Regions from separate parts of the Streptomyces sp. NPDC029674 genome, predicted to be linked through region 1. Evidence: riboswitches for the same ligand, from Rfam matches in the RefSeq annotation. Region 1 holds a riboswitch; each other region holds the start of a gene.
What was found. A riboswitch is a leader RNA that binds a small molecule or an ion and turns the genes downstream of it on or off. The one in region 1 is predicted to bind cyclic di-AMP.
Positions count from the first base shown of each region.

Region 1 (2,192 bases):
AACCGTGTCGTGCGCCGCGGCAACGACCGGCTCGCCATCGCCCGTTCCATCTCCGAGGCCACTCAGCGCGCCGTGCTGCCCGCGCCGGACCCGCGCATCGGCGGGCTCGACATCGCGGCACGGTACGAGGCCGCGCAGGCCGACGCGTTCATCGGGGGCGATCTGTACGCCGTGCAGGACACCCCGCACGGCGTACGGCTCATCGTGGGCGACGTACGCGGGAAGGGCATGGGCGCAGTCGCGGCGGTCGCCGTCGTCATCGGTGCCTTCCGGGAGGCCGCCGAGCAGGAGGCCACCCTGGAGGCGGTGGCGCAGCGCCTGGAGCGGGCGCTCGCCCGCGAGGGCACCCGGCGCGACGGTCTCGACGCGTTCGAGGGGTTCACCACCGCCGTCCTCGCCGAGATCCGGCACGGCGAGGGTTCCGTACGCCTCATCAACCGCGGGCACCCGCCGCCACTGCTGCTGCGCGGCGACGGGCGGCTGTGCGTCATGTCGGCGAGCGAGCCGGCGCTGCCGCTCGGCATGGGCGACCTCGGGGTCTGGCCGGACCGGGCGGACGAGTCGGAGTTCCCGCCCGGCGCGACGCTGCTCTTCTACACGGACGGCCTGTCGGAGGCGCGCGACGCGGCGGGGGAGTTCTACGATCCGGCGACGCGGCTCGGCGGGCGGATCTTCCCCGGCAGGGGCGGCCCGCACGCGCTGCTCGCCGCCCTCGCGGGGGAGGTGCGGCGGCACACCGGAGGCGCGATGACGGACGACATGGCGCTGCTCGCGGTGCGGCGGCCCACCGCCGGCGAGGTGGGGGTCACCGGTGGTGACTGAAGTACACCGCTCCGCATAACAACTGACGCTCTGTCAAGAAAATGTGAAGCTCCGGTGTTTGGAGGGGCGGGGTCAACTCGCCCCGTTCCGCACCCTCGTGTCCCGGTACGTACAGCCGATGAGCGTTAACGATCAACCGGAACGGCTTGGAATACGGACCCCCTGTCTATTAACGTTCGATAACGCAGCGCGGTCGTCCCAGCCGTCACTCGAGGCGGCTCCGCGCGCACGCGCCTAATCCCGCAAGGGAGCCGGGGAACCACCAACTTGGGGTGAATCGGGCAGCTGTGCCTACGCGCCGGCTGTTCGTAGGAGACCTTCCTGCTCCGAACCCGTCAGCTAACCCGGTAGGCGAGAAGGAAGGAAAGGAGCGCGCCCCAGTGGCGTCCAACCGGCCTGCCCCCCAAGCCGTGTACGTGCCGAATGACGACGACTTCGGTTCGTACGACGAGGGCTCCACCGAGACCTTCGAGGAGTGGAACCCCACCGAGGAGTCCATCCGTCCCGTCCGCGGCAGGCACCGCGTGCACAAGAAGAGCGGCGGCGGCCTCGCCCGCAGCTCCACCGTGCTCGGCGTGGGCGTCATCGCCGCCGTCGGCGCGGGCGGCATCGCCACCGCGCAGGACGGCAAGCCGCCGGTCTCCATATCCATGCCCGACCTGCCGGGCGTCGGCGCCGTCGCGGACTCGCTGCCCGAGGCCGAGTCCCTGCCGGGCGTCGGCTCCCTGATGGCCGACGACGCGCCGGAGACGACCACGGTCGCGGCCGCCGCACCGCTCACCGCCGCCGGTGTCAGCACCGCCGACGCCGAGCAGGGCACCACCGACGCGGGCGAGGCGCTGCGCGCCCGCATCATGCAGCAGGCCGAGAACCAGCAGGACCAGGCGGACACCGCCGTGCGGACCGCGGCCGAGGAGGCCGCCGTCAAGAAGGCCGCCGAAGAGGCCGCCGAGCAGCAGAAAGCGGCCGAGAAGGCCGCGGACGCCAAGGCCGCCGCCAAGAAGAAGAAGGAGGAGGAGGCCCGGAAGGCGAAGGCCGAGGCCGAGCGCCGGGCCGAGCTCGCCAAGAGCTACGCCATCCCCACCTCCTCGTACACCCTCACGTCGCACTTCGGTGACGCCGGTTCCATGTGGTCCTCCGGGCATCACACGGGTCTGGACTTCGCCGCTCCCACGGGTACCCCCCTCAAGGCCGTGCACACCGGCACCGTCAAGGAGGCCGGCTGGGCGGGCGCGTACGGCTACCGCACCGTGCTCGAACTCGAGGACGGCACGGAGGTCTGGTACTGCCACCAGTCGTCGCTCAACGTCAGCGCGGGCCAGAAGGTCAGCACGGGCGACGTCATCGGCCGCGTCGGCGCGACGGGCAAC
Region 1 is NZ_JBJDPY010000012.1:280,650-282,841, forward strand. It holds gene ACI2L3_RS27945 (PP2C family protein-serine/threonine phosphatase) at 1-822, shown strand, start outside; cyclic di-AMP (ydaO/yuaA leader) riboswitch at 1,044-1,191, shown strand; gene ACI2L3_RS27950 (M23 family metallopeptidase) at 1,203-2,192, shown strand, end outside.

Region 2 (2,192 bases), on a different contig from region 1:
CAAGCCCTCCGGTGACGATTCGCGAGACAAGAATCACGACGAGTCCGGCGAAAAGGACGACAAGGGCGGCGAGAGCGGCAAGGACAGCGGCAAGGGCGACGCCGAAAACGCCGAGAACGCCGAGAACGCCGAGAACGCCGACGGCAAGGGCGAGTCCCGCAAGTCCGGTGACAAGGACTCCACTTCGCCCACGCCCGAGAAGTCGACCGAACCGGCCGACGACGCCGCGGACTCCGACGGCTCCTCCGCCGGCCGCCACCGGGGCGACCGCGCGGACGAGAGCGACAGCGCCGGCGACCGTCCCGGACGGCACGCCTCGCGCGGCGGCGACCGCACCGAGAAGCTCGCCGACGGGACGTACACGGTCCGCTCCGGCGACAACCTCTCGGTCATCGCGGACGACTTGGGCGTCGACGGCGGATGGCACGAGCTCTACAGCGAGAACAAGAAGACCGTCGGAGCCGACCCGGACCTCATTCTCCCCGGTCAGAGCCTCGATCTGGGCGAAAAGTAACGGAAATTGACGATGCGTCTGCGGGGGACTTGACACCTGTTGTCCGGATTGGCGCGAGTGAGAGATGGGTCTCAGAAGCCCTGATCGTCTTTGAAATTCCGTGGGGAGCGTGGCTACGGTCGTGACCGCTCGCCACTGGTGAGCCCCGCCGGTCGGTACGCCGAATCCTGCCAACGGCCGGACGGGAACAGTCGTCGCTCAAGAGCGCCGTGGGCAGGAGCGGGGGACCCAAGGTAAGTGCCGGAAACGGCTAGGGGTGAAGTCGCACTCGAGAAGTGCGGCCGGGCAACCACATCGGCCCGAACCCGACAGCTCACCTCGCAGGCGTCGGTGTAGGGGATCAACTCATGCTGCTTTCCGGCAAGGGCAAGCACCGTCGCCCGTCCAAGGCCACCCGTGTCGCCACGCTCGTCGGCGTGACCGGCGCGGCCGTCGCCGCCCCGCTGATGGCGGCCGGCTCGGCCTCCGCAGCCACCACGTCCGAGTGGGACGCCGTCGCCCAGTGCGAGTCCGGTGGCAACTGGTCCATCAACACCGGCAACGGTTACTACGGTGGCGTGCAGTTCTCCGCCTCCACCTGGGCCGCGTACGGCGGTACGAAGTACGCGCCGACCGCCGACAAGGCCTCCAAGGCCCAGCAGATCGAGATCGCCGAGAAGGTCCTCGCGGGCCAGGGCAAGGGCGCCTGGCCGTCCTGCGGCGTCGGCCTCTCGGGCGCCTCGCCCAGCAGCGGCGGCGGCTCGCAGCAGCAGGCCCCGCAGCAGCAGAGCAAGCCGCAGCCGCAGCAGACGCAGCAGCAGGCCGCTCCGCAGCAGCAGGCGCCGAAGCAGGCCGCTCCCAAGCCGCAGCCCGCGCCGCAGACCGAGTCCAAGAAGACCGTCGAGACCCCGACCGGCAAGACGGTCAAGAAGGGCGACGGCGAGTACAAGGTCAAGACGGGCGACACCCTGTCGAAGATCGCCGAGTCGCACGACGTCAAGGGCGGCTGGCAGAAGGTCTACAAGCTCAACGGCGACATCATCGACAACGCCGACTTCATCTACCCCGGCCAGCAGCTGCACCTCAGCTGACGGACCCGGTCGCGGCCGTGCCTCGGCGGACGCACGGCCGTCCCACCCCGTCCCCACGGGCTCCCCGCCCCGGTGCGTGTATCCCCCGTACGCACCGGGGCGGGGCCATGTCCGCCCCCGGTGACTGTCCCCATGTTCGCTACTAGCGAGTAGAGAACGTGGTCTTACGCCCGGATTCCACGCCATTTGGGCCTTGTGTCGTCCCAGGGGACGGGCGGTCGGCTGGCCGAAGCCTCCGGGCCGGTTAGGCTCAGGAGACGCAGGGCCGAAGCGGCCCGGCGTAATCGTGTTTACGCGTCACACTCCCAGAAGGAGATGCTCGTGCCGTCCATCGACGTCGTCGTAGCCCGGGAAATCCTGGACTCCCGAGGCAACCCCACGGTCGAGGTCGAGGTCGGCCTCGACGACGGCAGCACCGGTCGTGCCGCCGTTCCGTCCGGTGCCTCCACCGGTGCTTTCGAGGCCATCGAACTCCGTGACGGTGACCCCAACCGTTACCAGGGCAAGGGTGTCGAGAAGGCCGTCCTCGCCGTCATCGAGCAGATCGGCCCGGAGCTCGTCGGCTACGACGCCACCGAGCAGCGCCTGATCGACCAGGCCATGTTCGA
Region 2 is NZ_JBJDPY010000003.1:562,412-564,603, forward strand. It holds gene ACI2L3_RS09950 (transglycosylase family protein) at 1-514, shown strand, start outside; cyclic di-AMP (ydaO/yuaA leader) riboswitch at 710-857, shown strand; gene ACI2L3_RS09955 (transglycosylase family protein) at 862-1,584, shown strand; gene eno (phosphopyruvate hydratase) at 1,906-2,192, shown strand, end outside.
Region 2: it holds a riboswitch for cyclic di-AMP, as region 1 does, so the genes downstream of both, ACI2L3_RS09955 (transglycosylase family protein) here and ACI2L3_RS27950 (M23 family metallopeptidase) in region 1, are expected to answer to the same signal.

Region 3 (2,192 bases), on a different contig from region 1:
TCTGGGCCTCCGCGAAGTCGATGACCTTCGCGGCCTTGGTGGCGTAGCTGCCGTCAGTACTTCCCGAGCCGGATCCGGAGCCGGAGCCCGAACCGGAACCCGAGCCCGCGTCGGAACCGGAACCGGAATCAGAGCCGGATCCGGAGCCCTGGCCGGCTTCCCGCTCCTTCTCCCGCTGCGCCGCCTCCTCGGCCCTGCGCTCCCGCTCCGCCTCGGCGGCCTGCTCACGGGCCAGCTTCTCGGCCTTGCGCTTGGCCTCCAGCTTCTTCTTCCGCTCGATCTCCGCCAGCCGCGCCTTCTCCTCGGCTGTCAGCTTCGAAAGCAGCTCACGCGCGTCACCCAGCTTCTTCTGGACGGTCCGCTTGCTCGTCCTGAGGTCGTCCCGCGAGTCGCTCAGCGTCTCGAGGCTCTTCGCGGCCTTCGTGCGCTGCTTGGTCGCCGACGCCTGCTGCGCCTGGTAGTCGTCGACCGCCTTCTTCTGGCGCGTGGTCAGCCGGTCCGCCAGGTGGTTCTGGTCGAAGTAGCCCTGCGGATCGTTGGCGAGCATCATCGTGGCGGTCTCGGAGACGGCGCCGGTGCGGTACTGGGCGGCGGCGAACGAGCCCAGCTCCTTGCGCGCGTCGTTCAGCTCGTCCGTGCGTTTCGCCACGTCGTCGAGGAGGCGGTCGACCTTCTTGCGCTGCTTGTCGGTGCGCTCCTTGGCCGAGTTGTACTTCTGGGTGGCCACGCCGGCCTGCCGGTAGAGCTCGTCGACCTTCTTCTGGACCTCTTCGAGGCTGGGCCTGGCCGGCGCGGAGGGCGCCGCCTGCGCGCTCTGTGCCAGGAGGGCGACGGAGGTGAGGGCCGCCGTCGTGATGCCGATGGCGGGGGCCGTGCGTAGGCCGGCTGTACGGGTCCGCGGCTTGCGGTGCGACGCCAAGGGAGGCGACTCCTTCCGTGGACCGCCTACCGGGTTAGCTGTCGGGTTCGGGCGGGTGTTCCGGAAGGCTGCCCTACGGTCCCGTACTTCGTACGGGACCGATTCACCCCAATGTTCTGGTGGGTCCCCGGCTCCGAACAGGTCGGACTCGGCGGAGGCCGCCCGTTCCCGGCGGGGTTCGCCGGTGGGGGGACGAGTGGCCCGCCGGGCACGCTAGCCAACGCGTGTGGTCCCTGTGAAGGTTGATGTTCGATATGCCCGATACATTTTCGTGACTTTACGAGTTCCCTGACGCGGGCGTGGCGCGGGCGGTCAAAGGCGTAGCGGAGCGTGATCGTCCGTGGGCGGGGCGTAGGAAGACCCGGGCTGACCGGAACCCGCAGCGGGTTGTCAGTGGGGCCGCCTAGACTCGGGAGGCGATGAGCAGCCTCTTTGATGACAGCTTCCTGGCGGACCTGCAGCCTTCCCGGGCCGCGGACGAAGCGCCCCCGCCGCCGCCCGAGGACAGCGCTCCGGAGCCCATTCCGGACGACCTGTTCGACGGGAAGTTCGACGCGCCCATGACCCGGGAGTCGCACTACCGCGACGGCGCCCCGCGCCCGGTCATCGACCCGGCGTCGCTCCTCGACGGGCTGAACGAGAACCAGCGCGCGGCCGTCGTGCACGCCGGCTCCCCGCTGCTCATCGTGGCCGGCGCCGGTTCCGGCAAGACCCGCGTGCTGACCCACCGCATCGCGTACCTCCTCGCCGAGCGCGGCGTGCACCCCGGCCAGATTCTCGCGATCACCTTCACGAACAAGGCCGCGGGCGAGATGAAGGAACGCGTCGAGCAGCTCGTGGGCCCCCGGGCGAACGCGATGTGGGTCTCGACCTTCCACAGCGCCTGCGTCCGCATCCTGCGCCGCGAGTACAAGAAGCTGGGCTTCACCTCCTCCTTCTCGATCTACGACGCCGCGGACTCCAAGCGCCTCATGGCCCTGGTCTGCCGCGACCTGGACCTCGACCCGAAGAAGTTCCCGCCGAAGTCCTTCAGCGCCAAGATCTCGAACCTGAAGAACGAGCTGATCGACGAGGAGGACTTCGCCGGTCAGGCGGCCGACGGTTTCGAGAAGACCCTCGCCCAGGCCTACGCGATGTACCAGTCCCGCCTCCGCGAGGCGAACGCGCTGGACTTCGACGACCTGATCATGACGACGGTCCACCTGCTGCGCGCCTTCCCGGACGTCGCCGAGCACTACAGGCGCCGTTTCCGGCACGTCATGGTCGACGAGTA
Region 3 is NZ_JBJDPY010000006.1:181,608-183,799, reverse strand. It holds gene ACI2L3_RS16435 (NlpC/P60 family protein) at 1-919, opposite strand, end outside; cyclic di-AMP (ydaO/yuaA leader) riboswitch at 927-1,083, opposite strand; gene pcrA (DNA helicase PcrA) at 1,339-2,192, shown strand, end outside.
Region 3: it holds a riboswitch for cyclic di-AMP, as region 1 does, so the genes downstream of both, ACI2L3_RS16435 (NlpC/P60 family protein) here and ACI2L3_RS27950 (M23 family metallopeptidase) in region 1, are expected to answer to the same signal.

Region 4 (2,192 bases), on a different contig from region 1:
CGGAGGCAGGCTCTCGGTCAGCCCCACCGACGAGGGCGGCAAGACCGTGTGGATCGCGCTGCCCTGGCAGGTCCCCGTCCAACGCGGCCCCCGTGAAGCCGCCGACTGACGGGCTGGGCCGCGCCCCGCTACGGGCGGTTCCAGCGGCACGGGGCGCGTCACCGGCACCGCTCCCGGCGCAGCGGCCGTGGCGCTCCTCCTCGCACCCCCGCAGGGCCGATGTGCGCCTCCTCCTGGGGCGCCGCCTCGACGCGCGCCACAGGACGCCGTACGAGCCGCGGCAGGACGCCCCACAGCCCGACACACACCAGCAGCGTCCCCACGGCCGCGCAGACCCCTTCGGTCCGCCCCGCCGTCACGTCGACGACCAGCAGCACGGAACCGGTGAGCGTCATCACCAGCACGCCCAGGCCGAGCGCGGCGAGCCGGGACGAGACCCGCACGATGAGCGGTTTGGCCCGCTGCTGGAACAGCGAGCGGTGCAGCGCCGCCGGAGCGGTGAACAGCGCCGCGGCGAGCACCGCGAGCAGCAGCGTCGTGACGTAGGTGCCGCGCTGCACGGCGTCGAGCGAGGGGAACCGCGGGCTGAAGGCGAGGGTGAGCAGGAAGGCGAAGAGGATCTGCACGCCGGTCTGCGTCACCCTCAGTTCCTGGAGCAGCTCCGCGAAGTTCCGGTCCGCGCGCTCCAGCGGCGCCTCCTTGCGGGCGGTGCAGGAAAAGTCGTCGGACATCCCGCACGGGTATCCCCGCCGGCGCGCTCCAAGCACCGGCACCTGACGGTGCGAGGCGCGCGCCGGCGGACCACCGCTCGGTCAGCGCACCCTGCCGTACCAGACGCTGTTGGACCAGATCTTCTCCAGGCGCACCACGGTCCCCCTCTTGGGGGCGTGCCAGATGCGGTTGTTACCCGCGTAGATCCCGACGTGGTAGACGTTCCGACCGGAGTGGAAGAACACCAGATCGCCGCGGGTCCGCTGGGACCTGGAGATGTGCTTGGTCTTGTTGTACTGCGCGGCGGCCGTGCGAGGCAGCTTCTTGCCCGTCTTCTTGAACGAGTAGAGCGTCAGCCCCGAGCAGTCGAACCGGTTGGGTCCCGCTGCCCCGTAGCCGTACGGGGAGCCCTTCTTGGACGCCGCGATCTTGAGCGCCTTCGTCCCGTGGGTCGCTGCCTCGGCCTCCGACGTGAGCCCGGGGGCCACGACGGTGCCGCCTACGACGGCGAGCGTGAGGACCGATGCGGCACCGGTCCTGCTCAGCAGCGACGGAACATGATTCAGCGCGGTCATGCGCAACCCTTCGTCAGCCGCCTGTGAAGGATGACCTGTCGGGTTCGGGCAGGCGAAGATGCCCGGCCGCGTCATGCTCTGCGGCTTAACCCCAAGGGCGTCGTCCCGACTTCTCGGACGGGCCCGTCGTACCTGGGTCCTCCACTCCTGCCGTTGCACCGATGTCGACCGGTCATCCGGGTGGCGGCAGGACTCGGCGTCCGCCCGGACCGCCCCGCCGCTGTGGCGGGGGCTTGTCGTCGGAAGGGATCTTGACCCGAAAAGGGCCCGAAAACCGAGCCGAAACGGTGTTTTGTGAGGCTACTCACGACTGACCTGTTCAGGTGGACACTGCCGAATTCGACCTGCGGCCGCACTCTCTGACGACCGCTCGACCAGCAGCGGAATACATAATTCCGCCCCTGCTGTACTCACTCGTCGCAACTTCGGACCGTGCGGATAACGACGTGCGCGTACGCCGTCCGGGGTAGCCCGACTGGTCCGTTTCGAAATGGACCCAGACGTTCCGGCGCCGGGAGCGAGGCGGCCGACGGGGTCTCAGCAGCCCTGCGCGGGTGGCACGGTGAGCCGCCGGGCCCGCCGCTCGCCGTCGAGAACGCGCAACGCCCGGGCCAGCGTGGGTGCGTGCACCTCACTCTCGCCCCGTTGGTGCATGAGGGCGAGCGCGTCCCGCAGGGCGGTCGCCCGGCCGACCAGCGCCTGGGCGGCGCGCAGTCCGCCGTAGGTGTGCTCGGCGCGGGCGGGGTTGATGCGGCCGAGCAGGTCGACGACTTCGAGATAGCGGTCGATCAACTCCGCCTCGGCGTGCGTCAGGGCGGGCAGAGGCGGCAGTTCGGGCGGCGGCATCGGTGCGTCACCTCGGATCGCGGGCGGCGAGCGAGCTCTTGCGGCTCGGGACGATCCGGT
Region 4 is NZ_JBJDPY010000013.1:14,395-16,586, forward strand. It holds gene ACI2L3_RS28090 (ATP-binding protein) at 1-109, shown strand, start outside; gene ACI2L3_RS28095 (DUF6328 family protein) at 159-731, opposite strand; gene ACI2L3_RS28100 (C40 family peptidase) at 813-1,286, opposite strand; cyclic di-AMP (ydaO/yuaA leader) riboswitch at 1,290-1,466, opposite strand; gene ACI2L3_RS28105 (hypothetical protein) at 1,824-2,132, opposite strand; gene ACI2L3_RS28110 (ATP-dependent Clp protease proteolytic subunit) at 2,140-2,192, opposite strand, start outside.
Region 4: it holds a riboswitch for cyclic di-AMP, as region 1 does, so the genes downstream of both, ACI2L3_RS28100 (C40 family peptidase) here and ACI2L3_RS27950 (M23 family metallopeptidase) in region 1, are expected to answer to the same signal.